Regions from separate parts of the Stenotrophomonas sp. 96582_Sma genome, predicted to be linked through region 1. Evidence: riboswitches for the same ligand, from Rfam matches in the RefSeq annotation. Region 1 holds a riboswitch; the other holds the start of a gene.
What was found. Region 1 has a riboswitch for glycine ahead of ACZK2R_RS21040 (trimeric intracellular cation channel family protein). Riboswitches for the same ligand answer to the same signal wherever they lie in the genome.

Region 1 (7,538 bases):
TCAGCGAGCCCAGCGGGATGTCACCCATCGCGAACGTCTCGCCCGACAGCCACGGCTGTCTGGCCAACGTGGCATCGGCCATCGCCAGGTAGTCACCGGCACGCACGATGGCGGCATTGATGCGCGCTTCGTCGCGGTCAGCTGGGGCGGTGCGCATGATGCCCCAGATCAGGTCGGTGTACAGCGGCGCCATGCGCGAGGTGCTCCAGTCCATCCACTTCTCGGCCTGGGCGCGTTCCATCGGGTCTTCGGCGTACAGCGTGCCCAGCGCGTAGCGCGCACTCAGATAGCGCACGATGGCATTCGATTCCCACAGCGGCAGGCCATGGTCTTCGATCACCGGCACCAGGCTGTTGGGATTCATCGCCAGGTACTCCGGCGTCTGCGTGCCGCCATGGCTGCCACCAACCTCGATGGATTCATACGGCAGGCCGATCTCCTCGGCGCACCACAGCACCTTGCGGACGTTACTGGAATTGCGGCGGCCCCAGATCTTCAACATGCGGGTTTTTTCCTTGCTGGCAATGCGAGCGGCAACGATACGCCTGATCGGAGTGGGTGTGTGGGTGGCGGATGCGGGATCTGGCATCTGGGGCTTGCCGGCCAGCGGCCGGCACTACCGGTTTTTCTTCGGCAGCGCGCGCACGTAGGAGGACTTGCCGTCCTTCTTCAGCTCGAACAGCCCGATCGCTGCCAGCAGGTCACTGAGCTTGCCGTAACCGTAGTTGCGCGGATCGAACGAGGCCTGGTTGCCGATCTGGCTGCCGACCGGGCCAAGGTGCGACCAGCCATCCTCGCCCTCGGCCGAGGACACCGCACGGCGCAGCATCTTCACCAGCCGCGTATCGCTGCGCATTTCCGCACCGCTCTTGCGTGGCCGGGCATCGTCGTTGGCAACAGGCTCGTTCGATGCCTGTTCGCTGGACGCCTGTTCGGTATCCGGCACGCTGGCATGGGTCTGGCCCAGCGCTTCCAGATAGGTGAACTTCGAGCACGCGTTGACGAACGGCTCCGGGGTTTTCTTCTCGCCGAAGCCATAGACCTTCACACCGTCGGTCAGCAGGCGCATCACCATCGGGGTGAAATCGGCATCGCTGGACACGATGGCGAAGCCATCGAGATTGCGCGCGTACAGCAGGTCCATGGCATCGATCACCATCGCCATGTCCGAGGCATTCTTGCCCTTGCTGTAGGCGAACTGCTGGATCGGGCGGATCGCATATTCGTGCAGCACGGCCTCCCAACCCTTCAACCGCGGGCTCTTCCAGTTGCCATAGGCGCGGCGCACGTTGGCCACACCGTAGCGGGCGACTTCGGCCAGGACCTCGTCGATCTTCGAGGCCGGCGCATTGTCGGCGTCGATCAACAGGGCGATGCGCTTTTCCGGTTCGCTCATGGGCTCCTCACGGGCGGTTGCCTGAACCCGAGTATCGCCGATCCATGCGGGCGCTGACGTGACAGGGCGCCATCGTGCGAAGATGCCAGGCGCTTCCCCCAATGCCCCCACTGGAGTGAGTCGATGAGTCGCGAGCGCGTTCCCCACCTGGTTGTTGTCGGCGGCGGTTTTGCCGGCCTCTGGGCCACCCGTGCCCTGGCCCGCGAGCGCATACGCATCACCCTGGTCGACCGCCGCAACCACCATCTGTTCCAGCCACTGCTGTACCAGGTGGCCACCGCCGGCCTGTCCGCGCCGGACATCGCCGCGCCGCTGCGCCACATCCTCGGCCACCAGCGCAATGTGGAAGTCCGCCTCGGCGAAGTGGTGACCATCGACAAGCAGGCCCGGCAGATCCGCATGGCCGATGGCAGCACGCTGGACTACGACAGCCTGCTGCTGGCTACCGGCGCCACCCACGCCTACTTCGGCAACGACCAGTGGGCCGATGATGCGCCCGGTCTGAAGACGCTGGACGATGCCATTGCGTTGCGCCGCAAGCTGCTGCTGGCGTTCGAGCGCGCAGAGGCGGAACCGGACCCGGCGAAGAAGGCCGCATGGCTGAGCTTTGCCGTGGTTGGTGGTGGACCTACCGGCGTCGAACTGGCCGGCACTCTGGCCGAGATCGCGCGGCATACGCTGCGCAACGAGTTCCGCCACATCGACCCGGCCAGCGCCAAGGTGCGGCTGGTCGAAGCTGGCCCACGCGTGTTGTCCTCGTTCCCGGAAGTGCTTTCGCTGAAGGCGCGCCGGCAGCTGGAAAAACTGGGAGTGGAAGTGCTGACCGGTACCCCGGTGAGCGACATCGACAGCCAGGGCTTCAAGCTCGGTGAGCATTTCGTGCCGGCACGCACGGTGGTCTGGGCCGCCGGTGTGGCCGCTTCACCCCTGGCGCGCACGCTGGACGTGCCGCTGGACCGCGCCGGCCGCGTGCAGGTGCAACCCGATCTCACCCTGCCCGGCCACCCGGAACTGTTCGTGGCCGGCGATCTGGCCGCACTGAACCAGGCCAACGGCAAGCCGGTACCCGGCGTGGCCCCTGCCGCCAAGCAGATGGGCAAGTACGTGGCCGAGGTGATCCGCGCGCGCCTGCACGGCAAGGCAGTCCCCGGACCGTTCAAGTACGCCGACTTCGGCAACCTGGCCACCATCGGCCGCATGGCCGCGATCGTGCACCTGGGCCGGCTGCAGTTGTCGGGCATCCTGGCCTGGTGGTTCTGGCTGGCCGCGCACGTGTTCTTCCTGATCGGCTTCCGCAACCGCATCGTGGTGCTGCTGAACTGGGCGGTGGCGTACTGGAGCTACCAGCGGAGCGCGCGCATCATCTTCGGTGATGATCAGGAAGACCGGCGACCCCGACGGTAGTGCCGGCCGCTGGCCGGCTGCTGCGCGGTCGGATCCCTTTCCGCAGGAAAGGGCTCTGACCCCGTCAACACCATCCACGCATGGCGTGGATCTACCGGTTCATCGGGCCACCCGCCGTTTCGACCAGGTGCGGCAGAAATCCTCCTTCCTCGCGGCATCAGCAATCTGCGCGGTACTCCAATGCCGGGTGATCCAGATTGTCAGTGCGGTACTGCTGAGATGCCAGCGCAGCATGTCGTGCCTTGGCTGCCGCATCAGGTGGCGGCGTGCAACCCAGAACGCTTCGCGCTCGACATCAGTCGCCTTCTTCAACGCTTCAGGATCGAAGAACCGCGTCGTGAAGCTCCATGGAGTCATCGGCTGGTATCCCGCCCGCGGTTCGCTGCTGCACGCGGCCACACCACTGGGCGTGCGGTCGGCCAAGTTCGGCCGGCCTTCCACCAGCGCCAACCCGAGCAGGTACAGCAGGCCAGGCAGCAGCGCGATGCCGGCGACCAGCATGACGACGCAGATCCATGCTTTGCCGGCGGCACGCATCGCTCTACTGCGCCTTTGGTTTCGCGTACCACAGTGCGTTGACGATGACCCAGCGCTGGTCGAAGCGCCCCATGTGGAAGTAGTCGACGAACCACGGGGTTTCCAGTCGCACCGAGGCGGCGTTGCCGGTCACGTCCAGCACCGTGCAGCGGCGGTCCCATTGATCCTTCGGGGTCTTCAACGCGCCCTGCTTCGTCAGCGCCACCAGTTCTTCCTTCGACATGCGGCGCAGGCCCAGGCGTTCGTCGGGCGTATCGCCGAGGACCGCGCGCTTGGCCAGGTCCGGGTGCAGGGAGCGGGCGACGCGCTGCGGGTCGGCTTCCAGCTGGCCGTCGACGTAATCGTGGCAGGTGGCTTCAATGGCCTCGAGGGTGGCCGGATCGGCAGTGGGGCTCGTTGCTGCGGAAAGAGCGAACAGCAGGGCAATCGCGGACATCCGGGTCTCCAGGGCTGGGCGCGGGGTGATCATGGCATGGGCCAAGTGGCCCATCCACGCATGGCGTGGATCTACAGAAGCGTCTCGGCCGGTTCCTGCAGCCAGGCCAGCTTGCGTTCGCGCGGCTGCTGCTTGAGCTGCCACTCGGCCCGCGAGGCGGCAGCCCGGTCCGGGTACTCGCGCACGGCCAGCACGCGCAGCGGCGGCCGCGCCCGGGTGTAACGCGCGCCCTTGCCGGCCTGGTGGGCGGCGAAGCGCGCGTCCACGTCGGTGCTGATGCCGGCGTAATAGCTGCCATCGCGGCATTCGAGCAGGTACAGGAACCACGGGCGGAGGGACGGGGCCATGCCCGGATTATGCCGTGCTGCACTGCAGCGGATATACTGGCGCCCGAATGCAGGAGAGAGGCGCCGCGCTGGCGCCCGCCGAAGGCGCAGGCTCCCATGATCGCTCAGGCCGGTGGGCTGGAATCCCACCAACCATGCATTCGACTCGCCGAGCTGGAGAGAGGTCACCGGGCACGCCCGGGACGATCCGCCGAAGGGGCACGCGGCCTACGCCGCTGAACTCTCAGGCAAAAGGACAGCGGGAGCGGCACCGGTCATCGTCATCCCGTCATTGCGCAGGCAGTGGCGGTAGTCGCGCATGGCCGGCCCCACCGCGCCCGGAGCCTGTCCCATGCTGCTGTCCATCATCTACCTGATCGCCATTTCCGCCGAAGCCATGACCGGCGCGCTGTCCGCCGGCCGCCGCCGCATGGACCTGTTCGGGGTGGTCATGATCGCCTGTGTCACCGCCCTCGGGGGCGGTTCGCTGCGCGACATCCTGCTCGGCCACTACCCGTTGGGCTGGGTGAAGCATCCCGAGTACCTGGGCTTCACCGTGTGCGCGGCGCTGATCGCCACCTGGGTGGCGCGCTGGATGCACCACTTCCGCCGCACCTTCCTGGTGCTCGATGGCCTGGGCCTGATCGCCTTCACCCTGATCGGCTGTTCGATCGCGCGCGAGGCCGGCCATGCCATGCCGATCGTGCTGATCGCCGGCATGCTGACCGGCGCGTTCGGCGGCGTGCTGCGCGACATTCTCTGCAACGAGGTGCCGCTGATCTTCCAGAAGGAGCTGTACGCGATCATCGCGCTGCTGACCGGCGCGGCCTACCTGTTGCTGCTGCACTGGGGCGTGGCCGACGCCACCGCGATCCTGTGCTGCCTCGGCGGCGGCTTCGCGCTGCGCCTGCTGGCGATCCACTACCGCTGGGAAATGCCGAAGTTCGTCTATCACGACGAAGTGCATTGATTGTTTGTCGGTAGTGTCGGCCGCTGGCCGGCAACACGGCACACGCCCGCAGATTCCGGCAGGTTGCCGGCCAGCGGCCGGCACTACCGAATGCGCTGCATGACCATGGTCATACGGCATTGGCCGGGGTGATTGGCTACCATTGTCACCCCGTCGCTGCCGCGACGGCATCCAGCCACGCCGCGCCCGCGGCCCCGCCAGACAACTCCCTCCCCGCTGCCCGTGGTGCCGTGAACGCGCCGACGGGCCCGCATGTCCCTGCGCGCGCAGGGCGCAGGATGCCCCATGTCTGTCGCCGAAAATTCCCGCTTCCGTCGTGCCCGCCTGTTGTGGGCGGTGCTGGCCATCGCCCTCGCCGCCCTTCTGGCGTGGTGGCTGTGGTCCCGGAATGGTGCCGGCAGCAGCGACGATGCACCCGGCAAGACGGTGCCCGTGCGCATCGCCCGCGCCAGCGCCGAGCCGCTGGTGCTGCGCCTGAAGGCGGTCGGTACGGTCACCCCGCTGCACAGCGTGGTGGTACGCAGCCGCGTGGATGGCGAACTGCTGCGGCTGCATTTCCAGGAAGGCCAGCAGGTGAAGGCCGGCGACCTGCTGGCGCAGATCGACCCGCGCCCGTATGAGGTGAAGCTGGCACAGGCCCAGGGCACGCAGCAACAGAACCTGGCCGAGCTGGAGAACGCAGAACGCCAGCTGCAGCGCTACCGCGAACTGCAGAAGCAGAACTACGTGTCCGGGCAGGAACTGAGCGACCAGCAGAGCAAGGTGCGCCAGCTGCAGGGCCGCCGCCTCAGCGATCAGGCGTCTGTTGATGAAGCGCGCCTGCAGCTGCAGTACACCCGCATCACCGCGCCGGTCAGTGGCCGCGTCGGGCTGCGCCGGTTGGACGTGGGCAACCTGGTGCGCGCCAGCGATGCCGAAGGCCTGGTGACGCTGGCGCAGACCGCGCCGATCAGCGTGCTGTTCACCGTGCCCGAACCCGAGCTGCCTGCGCTGCTCGATGCCGTGCAGGCGCAACCGGCACTGGCGGTGGAAACCTGGGACCGCGAAGAACGCCGGCAGCTGGCCCGCGGCTCGCTGTCCAGCGTCGACAACCGCATCGATACCACCACCGGCACGTTGAAACTGCGTGCGCACTTCGACAACCACGATCTGGCGCTGTTCCCCAACCAGTTCGTCAACGTCCGCCTGCAGCTGGGCGAGCAGCCCGCGCTGCTGATTCCCGATGCCGCCGTGCAGTTCGGCAGCCAGGGCAACTACGTGCATATCGTCGACAAGGACAGCAAGGCACAACGCCGCACCGTGGTGCTCGGTCCAGCCGATGATGGACGCGTGGCCGTGCGCTCCGGGCTGGCCGCAGGGGACAAGGTGGTGATCGAAGGCATCGACGGGCTGGAAGACGGCACGGCGGTGGAGATCATCACCGAGGAGGCCGCGACCAAGGCCGGCGCATGAACCTCTCGCGCCCGTTCATCCTGCGCCCGGTCGCAACGACTCTCCTGATGGTGGCGCTGCTGCTGTCCGGCGTGCTGGCCTATCGCCTGCTGCCGGTGGCGGCGCTGCCGCAGGTCGATTACCCGATCATCCAGATCACCACGCTGTATCCGGGGGCCAGCCCCGAACTGACCACACGCACCATCACCGCACCGCTGGAGCGCCAGCTCGGCCAGATTCCCGGCCTGAAACAACTGTCGTCGACCAGTTCCGGTGGCGCCTCGGTCATCACCCTGCAATTCGGGCTGGAGGTGTCGCTGGGTGTGGCCGAGCAGGACGTGCAGGCCGCCATCAACGCGGCGGGCAGCTTCCTGCCCGGGGACCTGCCTGTGCCGCCGGTGTACCGCAAGGTCAACCCGGCCGACACCCCGATCCTGACACTGGCGGTGACCTCGCAAGGACTGTCGCTGCCGCAGGTGCACGATCTGGTGGATACGCGCATCGCCCAGCGCCTGGCGCAGTTGCCCGGCGTCGGCCTGGTCAGCCTGGCCGGGGGCCAGCGCCCGGCGGTGCGCATCCAGGTCAATCCGGCGGCGCTTGCCGCCAACAACCTGGGCATGGACCACATCCGCACCGCCATCGCCGCCGCCAACGTCAACCTGCCCAAGGGTAGTTTCGACGGCCCGATCCGCGCGGTGATGCTCGATGCCAACGATCAGATGCGCAGCGTGGATGAGTACCGCGCCCTGGTACTGGCCTGGCGCGACGGCGCGCCGCTGCGGCTGGGCGATGTAGCCACCATTACCGATGGCGCCGAGAACCGCCAGTTGGCTGCGTGGAGCGGTACCACGCCGGCAGTACTGGTGAACATCCAGCGCCAGCCCGGCGCCAACGTGATCGCCGTGGTCGAGCAGGTGCGTACGCTGCTGCCGCAGCTGCAGGCCACGCTGCCCGCCGGCGTGCAGATGAATGTACTGAGCGACCGTACCGAATCGATCCGCGCGTCGGTGCGCGGCGTGCAGAAAGAACTGGTACTGG
Region 2 (7,538 bases), 850 kb from region 1:
CACCCTCATCGCCGTGATCGCGCTGCTGTCGGCGCTCAATGCCAACCTCTATGGCGCCTCGCGCATGATGTACTCGCTGGCGCAGCGCCGCGAAGCCCCGGCCGTGTTGGGCTGGACCGACCCGCGCCAGGTACCGGTGATCGCCGTGCTGGCCAGCGTGCTGTTCGGCTTTGCCGCCACGGTGATGGAACTGCTGTTCCCGGACCGGGTACTGCCGGTGCTGCTGAACATCGTCGGTTCCACCTGCCTGCTGGTCTGGACGCTGTCGTTGGTTTCGCAGCTGGTGCTGCGCCGCCGGGCCGACCGCCTCGGCACCCGCCTGCCGTTCCGCATGGCCGGATTCCCGTGGCTGACCGTCTGTGCGCTGGCGATCCTGGCACTGATCTTCGGCCTGCTGCTGAGCGAGTCGCACACCCGCCTGCAGTTCCTGTCGATGGTGGCACTGACTGCCACCATCGCCGCCAGCAGCGCCATCGCCCGGCGCATGCGCGAGGCGTGACTGAAGCTGCCGGCCAGCGGCCGGCACTACCACGGGGGCTGCACATGCGCCGTGCCATCCTGATCGTGTGGGCCGCCCGCGGCCCGTCGACCAGGAGTACCGCATGCTGCGCAGCCGCCCCTTCCTGATGTTCACCGGCCAGGCCGAAGCGGCCCTGGCTCTGTATGCCGAGGCCTTCGCCGATTTCCGCCTGCTGGCAATGCAGCGCCATCCGGACGGCGCCGGTGCCGGCGTGCCCGGGCAGGTCCGCCAGGCCATCTTCCTGCTCGGTGGAACCCACTACCTGTGCTTCGACAGCCTGGACGTGCACGATTTCACCTTCTCACCGTCGATCTCGCTGTTCGTCGAGTGTTCCGGCGCCGAGCAGTTCGAACGTGCCGCACGCGTGCTGGGCGAGGGCGGCCATTGGTTGATGCCGGTGGGCGACTATGACTTCAGCAACCGCTACGGCTGGGTGCAGGACCGCTTCGGCGTATCGTGGCAGTTGAGCCTGGGGCAGATGCCGGATCCGTGATCGGATGTTTGTGGGTGTGGACCTTGGTCCACACGCGCTTATGAAAACGGCCCGCTTGCGCGGGCCGTTTTCTTTACCGATGCAGCGAGGAATCACGCCTCGACTTCATCATCCTTGTAGGCATCGACCGGGATGCAGGCGCACATCACGTTCTTGTCGCCGTACACGTTGTCCACGCGTGCCACCGGCGGCCAGTACTTCTGCAGCTTCAGGCTCGGCAGCGGGAACGCAGCCAGTTCACGCGGGTAGGCGTGGGTCCACTCGCTGGCGGTCACCGCGGTCGCGGTATGCGGCGCGTTCTTCAGCGGGTTGTCCTCGCGGTCCAGGCGGCCGTCTTCGATCGCGGTGATTTCCTCGCGGATCTGGATCATCGCGTCGATGAAGCGATCCAGCTCGTGCAGCGACTCGCTCTCGGTCGGCTCGACCATCAGCGTGCCGGCCACCGGGAAGCTCAGGGTCGGGGCGTGGAAGCCGAAGTCGATCAGGCGCTTGGCCACGTCCTCGGCGCCGATGCCGCTGGTCTTCTCCAGCGGGCGCACGTCCAGGATGCACTCGTGTGCCACCAGGCCGTTGCGGCCGGTGTACAGGGTCTTGAAGTGCGGGGCCAGGCGCTTGGCGATGTAGTTGGCGTTGAGCTGCGCGACCTGGGTGGCCTTGCGCAGGCCGTCGCGGCCCATCATCGCGATGTACATCCAGCTGATCGGCAGGATCGAGGCGCTGCCGAAGCTGGCCGCGCTGACCATGCCGACCGGGCCGTTGTCACCCAGCTTGCCTGGCAGGAACGGCGCCAGGTGCTCCTTGACCGCGCACGGGCCGACGCCCGGGCCACCACCGCCATGCGGGATGCAGAAGGTCTTGTGCAGGTTCAGGTGCGAAACATCCGAACCCCACTTGCCCGGCTTGGCCACGCCGACCAGGGCGTTCATGTTGGCACCGTCGGTGTACACCTGGCCGCCGTGCTTGTGGATGATCTCGCAGATCTCCACCACCTCTTCCTCGAACACGCCGTGCGTGGACGGGTAGGTCATCATGATCGCGGCCAGGCGGTCGCTGTACTTCTCGGCGTTGAGGCGGATGTCCTCGACGTCGACGTTGCCGTTGGCATCGGTTTTGGTCACCACCACCTTCATGCCGCACATCTGTGCCGAGGCCGGGTTGGTGCCGTGCGCCGAGTCCGGAATCAGGCAGATATCGCGATGTTCCTCACCGCGCGAGCGGTGGTAGGCGCGGATCGCCAGCAGGCCGGCGTACTCGCCCTGCGCGCCGGAGTTCGGCTGCAGGCTGACCGCGTCGTAACCGGTGCATTCCACCAGCATCGCTTCCAGCGTGTCGATCAGTTCCTTGTAGCCCAGCGCCTGGTCGGCCGGCACCAGCGGGTGGATCTGCGAGAACTCCGGCCAGGTCACCGGAATCATCTCGGCGGTGGCGTTGAGCTTCATGGTGCACGAGCCCAGCGGGATCATCGTGCGGTCCATTGCCAGGTCCTTGTCGGCCAGCGAACGCAGGTAGCGCAGCAGCTCGTGCTCGCTATGGTGGGTGTTGAACACCGGGTGGGTCAGGAACGCGGACTGGCGCAGCAGGCCGGCCGGCAGCGCATCGGCAGTGCTGGCATCCAGTGCGTCGACGTCCAGCGAGGCACCGAACACGGCAGCCACGGCGACGATGTCGGCGCGGGTAGTGGTTTCGTCCAGGCTGATGCCGACCGAGTCGCTGTCGATCGCGCGCAGGTTGTAGCCGGCGGCGCGGGCCTTGGCGTGGATCTCATCGGCGTGCACGCCGGTGACATGCAGGGTGTCGAAGAAGTCGCCACCGACCTGCACGCCTGCATTGCGCAGCGCTGCGGCCAGGATCGAGGCCAGGCGATGGGTGCGGCGGGCAATGCGGGTCAGGCCTTCCGGGCCGTGGTAGACGGCGTACATCGACGCCATCACCGCCAGCAGCACCTGTGCAGTACAGATGTTGGAGGTGGCCTTCTCGCGGCGGATGTGCTGCTCGCGGGTCTGCAGGGTCAGGCGGTAGGCCGGGTTGCCCTGCGCGTCGATCGAGACGCCGATCAGGCGGCCCGGCATCGAGCGCTTGTAGGCGTCACGGCACGCCATGAAGGCGGCGTGCGGGCCACCGAAGCCGAACGGCACGCCGAAACGCTGGCTGTTGCCGACCACGATGTCCGCGCCCCATTCGCCCGGGGCGGCCAGCAGGGTCAGGGCCAGCAGGTCGGTGGCCACGGCCACCAGGCCGCCGCGTGCGTGCACGGCATCGACCAGCGCCTTGTAGTCGCCGACCTGGCCGAAGGTATCCGGATACTGCAGCAGCAGGCCGAAGGCTTCCGCTTCCAGCGCTTCGGCCGGGGTGCCCACGCGCAGCACGATGCCCATGGGCTCGGCGCGGGTGCGCAGCAGTTCCAGCGTCTGCGGGTGCACGGCGTCGTGCACGAAGAAGGTGTCCGACTTCGACTTGGCCGAACGCTTGGCCAGGGTCATCGCTTCGGCGGCGGCAGTGGCTTCGTCCAGCAGCGAGGCGTTGGCGATTTCCATGCCGGTGAGGTCGGCGCACAGGGTCTGGAAGTTGATCAGCGCTTCCATGCGGCCCTGCGAGATTTCCGCTTGGTACGGGGTGTAGGCGGTGTACCAGGCCGGGTTTTCCAGGATGTTGCGCAGGATCACGTTCGGCGTGTGGGTACCGTAGTAGCCCTGGCCGATGAAGCTGCGCAGCACGGTGTTCTTGTCGGCGATCGCACGGATCTTCGCCAGTGCCTGCACTTCGGTCATCGACTCCGGCAGCGCCAGCGGCGCCGGCGACTTGATCTTGGCCGGTACGATGGCATCGGTCATGCCATCCAGCGACGCGTGGCCGACGACATCGAGCATCTGCGCGATCTCGGCGTCGTTGGGGCCGATGTGGCGCTCGACGAACGCATTGTGGTGCTCGAGCTCACGCAGGGAAGGGGTGTTCTGGGACATGGCGAAGGATCCGTCAGGAAAGGGCACACGCACGGGCACAAGCCGCCGGTCGGCGGTCTGCGGGGCGCCCCTCTGTCCTTTTGCCTGAGAGTTTAAAAGCGCGGCGGACCGCAGCTTCGTGCCCCTTCGGCGCCGGATCGAACCGGTCTCTCCAGAGTTCTGTTACGGGTGGTATCGGGCCTGAGCGATTACGGGCGTTGCGCCTTCGGCAGCGGTGTTCCGCTTCTCCCACCGTGTTGCCCGCTGATTATAGCCCGTTGCGGGCCCGCCGGCCGCCTCCAGACATGGCCGCCGCGCCTGAATGGCCGATGGCCATGTCGTGCGTTTTGTGCACCGCTGCATGGCATCGGGCGCAATCCCCACCTATGATGAGCGGATACCCGAATTCATCTGGCGCCGTCCCTGCAGAAGGGGACCGGCGCCCGCCGTGCGTGCCGCGCATGGCCCTGCCGGACGCCTTCCCCATGACCGCCGCTGTTGCTCCCTCCACCCGCCGCATGGCCCTGCTGCTCGCCGGTCTGGCCATGTTCGGTCCGTTCTCGATCGACACCATCTTCCCGGCGTTCCCGCAGCTGGCCCAGCGCTTGGCGGTGGACGAAGTGGCGGTGCAGCAGACCATCAGCGTGTACCTGCTGTTCTACGGCCTGATGAGCCTGGCGCACGGCCCGCTGTCCGATGCCTGGGGCCGCAAGTGGGTGATCCTCGGTGGCCTGGTGGTGTTCGTCGGCGCTTCGGTTGGCTGCGCGCTGTCCACCGACCTGACCACGCTGCTGGCGTTCCGTGCGCTGCAGGGCCTGTCGGCGGGTGTCGGCATGATCGTCGGCCGCGCGGTGATCCGCGACCTGTACCACGGCCACGACGCGCAGCGGCTGATGAGCCAGGTGTCGATGCTGTTCGGTATCGCCCCGGCCATCGCGCCGATCATCGGTGGCTGGATCCTGCTCAGTGGCGCCGGCTGGCCGCTGATCTTCTGGTTCCTGGTGGTGTTCGGGCTGGTCCTGCTGGCGGCCACTGCGCGCTACCTGCCGGAGACCCATCCGGTCGAAGCACGCGTGCCGTTGTCGCCGCGCACGTTGATGCGTGACTACGTACGCATCGGCTTCAATCCGCGCTTCCTGCGCCTGGCGCTGGCCGGCAGCATCGGTTTCGGTGGCATCTTCCTGTACATCTCCTCGGCGCCGGTGTTCGTGATGCAGCACCTGCACCTGGGCGAGGGCGGCTTTGCGTGGCTGTTCATTCCCACCATCGGTGGCATGACCACCGGCTCGTTCCTGTCCGGGCGCATGGCTGGGCACACTACGCCCACCCGCCAGGTGTCCATTGGGTTCGGCCTGTGCGCGTTGTCGGTGCTGCTGAACGTCGGCTACGTGGCGCTGTCGCCGCAGTTCGTGCTGCCGTGGGCAGTGCTGCCGATCTTCCTGGGCGGCATGGGCATGGCGCTGATCTTCCCGATCCTGGCGCTGGCGGTGCTGGACATGTACCCGCACCAGCGCGGCCTGGCCTCGTCGCTGCAGGCGTTCGTGCAGCTGATGATCAGTACCGTGGTGGCCGGCGTGGTGTCGCCGCTGCTCAGCGCCAGCCCGCTGCACCTGGCCCTGGGCCAGGCCGCGTTCTTCGGCGCCGGCTTCGTGTTCTGGTACTGGGAACACCAGCGCGAGCGCGCGGCGCAGGCAGCCTGCACGGGCCATTGAGCAGCGCGCAGGGGTAGGGCGGACGGGGATGCCGGCACATCCTTGCAGCCGCGGACAACCGGACTAGGCTGGGCATTCCAGCCAGCCGGTGCGTGGATGCACGACAGCCAGCCAATCCGATGTCGTTGCATGAGGTTCCCCCATGGCTGCGCAGCAGACCTACCGCCTGTTCGAGGTGGCGCTGAAGGAGCGCCGCGTTCTTTCCCCTTCCCTGGACCGCATGGTGTTCACCGGTGCCGACGTGACGCGGATGAAAACCGAAGGCCCGGATCAGCGCATCAAGGTGTTCTTCCCCTTGCCCGGCCAGGAGGTGCCGCAGGTCCCCAGCGGTGACGACTGGTACCCACGCTATCGGGCCCTGCCGGACGATCAGCGCCCGCCGATGCGCACCTACACCATCCGCCAGTTGCGTGCGGAGCAGGGCGAGGTCGACGTCGATTTCGTCATCCACGGGGTGACCGGACCCGCTTCGCGCTGGGCCATGCATGCACGGCCGGGCGATCGCGTGGTGCTGCTGGCCCCGGACGCCGACTGCGCCGAGAGCAGCGAAGGCTGGGAGTGGAAGCCACCGGTCGGTGTCGGCCAGGTGCTGCTGGTGGCCGATGAAACCGCGTTGCCTGCGGTAGCCGGCATCCTCGAGGAACTGGCTGCCATGGTGGATCCGCCGCGCGCGCTGGCCCTGCTGGAAGTGGCGCAGGCCGGTGATGCGGTTCCCCTGAAGGCGCCGGCCACGGCCGAGCTGGTGTGGTTGCCGCGTGGGCAGGCCGCCTATGGCCAGCCGCTGCTGCAGGCGGTCCAGGAACGGCTGTCAGCGACCTCGAGCGTGCCTGCTGGCGATGCGCTGGAGGAGATCGACGTCGATACGCAGATCCTCTGGGAGCAGGCCGACACCTGCGTGGCCGGGCCGCTGTACGCCTGGGTGGCGGGCGAGGCGGGGGCGGCGATGGCGATCCGCCGCCACCTGGTGCGCGATTGCGGGCTGGACCGCCGCGCGATCACCTTCATGGGCTACTGGCGGCACGGCAAGGTGCTGGACTGACCATGCTGGATCGAGCACGCGTGAAGCAGCGCTGCGGGCGGGGTGCGCTATCCTTGCGCCCCCCTTCGCAGCGGTACCGCACCATGTCCACCAGCTCCAAGACCCGCCGCGACCAGCGCCGTCGCCAGGAAAAGCAGGCCGCCAACAAGGCCGCCGCGCAGGCATCGCCGGTGGAACCGCATGCCGAGCTGCGCGATGCGCAGCGCACCCTGCTGGCCGGTGTCGTGCGCCGTGACGGCGAATGGGTGCTGGGCATGGACGGCCGCATCGCTGGCCACAGCGAGAGCGCTGCGCAGGTGCTGGCGCTGATCATGCAGGCCGGTGAACTGCACGAGCGCAACGGCACGCCGGTGCGCCTGATGTACTCCGATGCGCTGCGCGATGCCGCACAGGCCGAAGCGAAGGAGAAGGGCCAGACCTTCGAGGAATTCAAGGCCGAGCTGGCTGCAGCGATGGCGGCGAAGAAGAACAGCTGACAGGCATTTCGGTAGAGCCGGCCGCTGGCCGGCTGCCAGACAGATGTCCACCGTGCAGTTGCCGGCCAGCGGCCGGCACTACCGGAAAGGGGCGGATCCTCGCGGACCCGCCCCTTTTCTCATTTCGCCGCCGGGGCCGCGTTGGCCTGCCAGCCGCACATCTGGCCTTCGTTTGATTGCTGTTTCGGTAGAGCCGGCCGCTGGCCGGCTGCCCGTTGGGTCTTCATCGCGTAGTCGCCGGTCAGCGGCCGGCACTACCGGAAAGGGGCGGATCCTTGCGGACCCGCCCCTTTTCTCAATTCGCCGCCGGGGCCGCGTTGGCCTGCCAGCCGCACATCTGGCCTTCGTTCTGCTGCTTC

Region 2: another riboswitch for glycine. It lies ahead of gcvP (aminomethyl-transferring glycine dehydrogenase); the one in region 1 lies ahead of ACZK2R_RS21040 (trimeric intracellular cation channel family protein).

The regions. Positions count from the first base shown of each region.
Region 1 covers NZ_CM151122.1:4,478,360-4,485,897, forward strand. The annotation lists gene ACZK2R_RS21010 (glutathione S-transferase family protein) at 1-502, opposite strand, end outside; gene ACZK2R_RS21015 (NYN domain-containing protein) at 617-1,396, opposite strand; gene ACZK2R_RS21020 (NAD(P)/FAD-dependent oxidoreductase) at 1,520-2,800, shown strand; gene ACZK2R_RS21025 (hypothetical protein) at 2,900-3,337, opposite strand; gene ACZK2R_RS21030 (nuclear transport factor 2 family protein) at 3,342-3,773, opposite strand; gene ACZK2R_RS21035 (GIY-YIG nuclease family protein) at 3,845-4,120, opposite strand; glycine riboswitch at 4,161-4,250, shown strand; glycine riboswitch at 4,264-4,367, shown strand; gene ACZK2R_RS21040 (trimeric intracellular cation channel family protein) at 4,452-5,069, shown strand; gene ACZK2R_RS21045 (MdtA/MuxA family multidrug efflux RND transporter periplasmic adaptor subunit) at 5,355-6,521, shown strand; gene ACZK2R_RS21050 (multidrug efflux RND transporter permease subunit) at 6,518-7,538, shown strand, end outside.
Region 2 covers NZ_CM151122.1:3,628,439-3,635,976, reverse strand. The annotation lists gene ACZK2R_RS17040 (amino acid permease) at 1-499, shown strand, start outside; gene ACZK2R_RS17035 (VOC family protein) at 603-1,013, shown strand; gene gcvP (aminomethyl-transferring glycine dehydrogenase) at 1,106-3,973, opposite strand; glycine riboswitch at 4,036-4,138, opposite strand; gene ACZK2R_RS17025 (multidrug effflux MFS transporter) at 4,438-5,664, shown strand; gene ACZK2R_RS17020 (siderophore-interacting protein) at 5,807-6,703, shown strand; gene ACZK2R_RS17015 (hypothetical protein) at 6,787-7,179, shown strand; gene ACZK2R_RS17010 (M2 family metallopeptidase) at 7,475-7,538, opposite strand, start outside.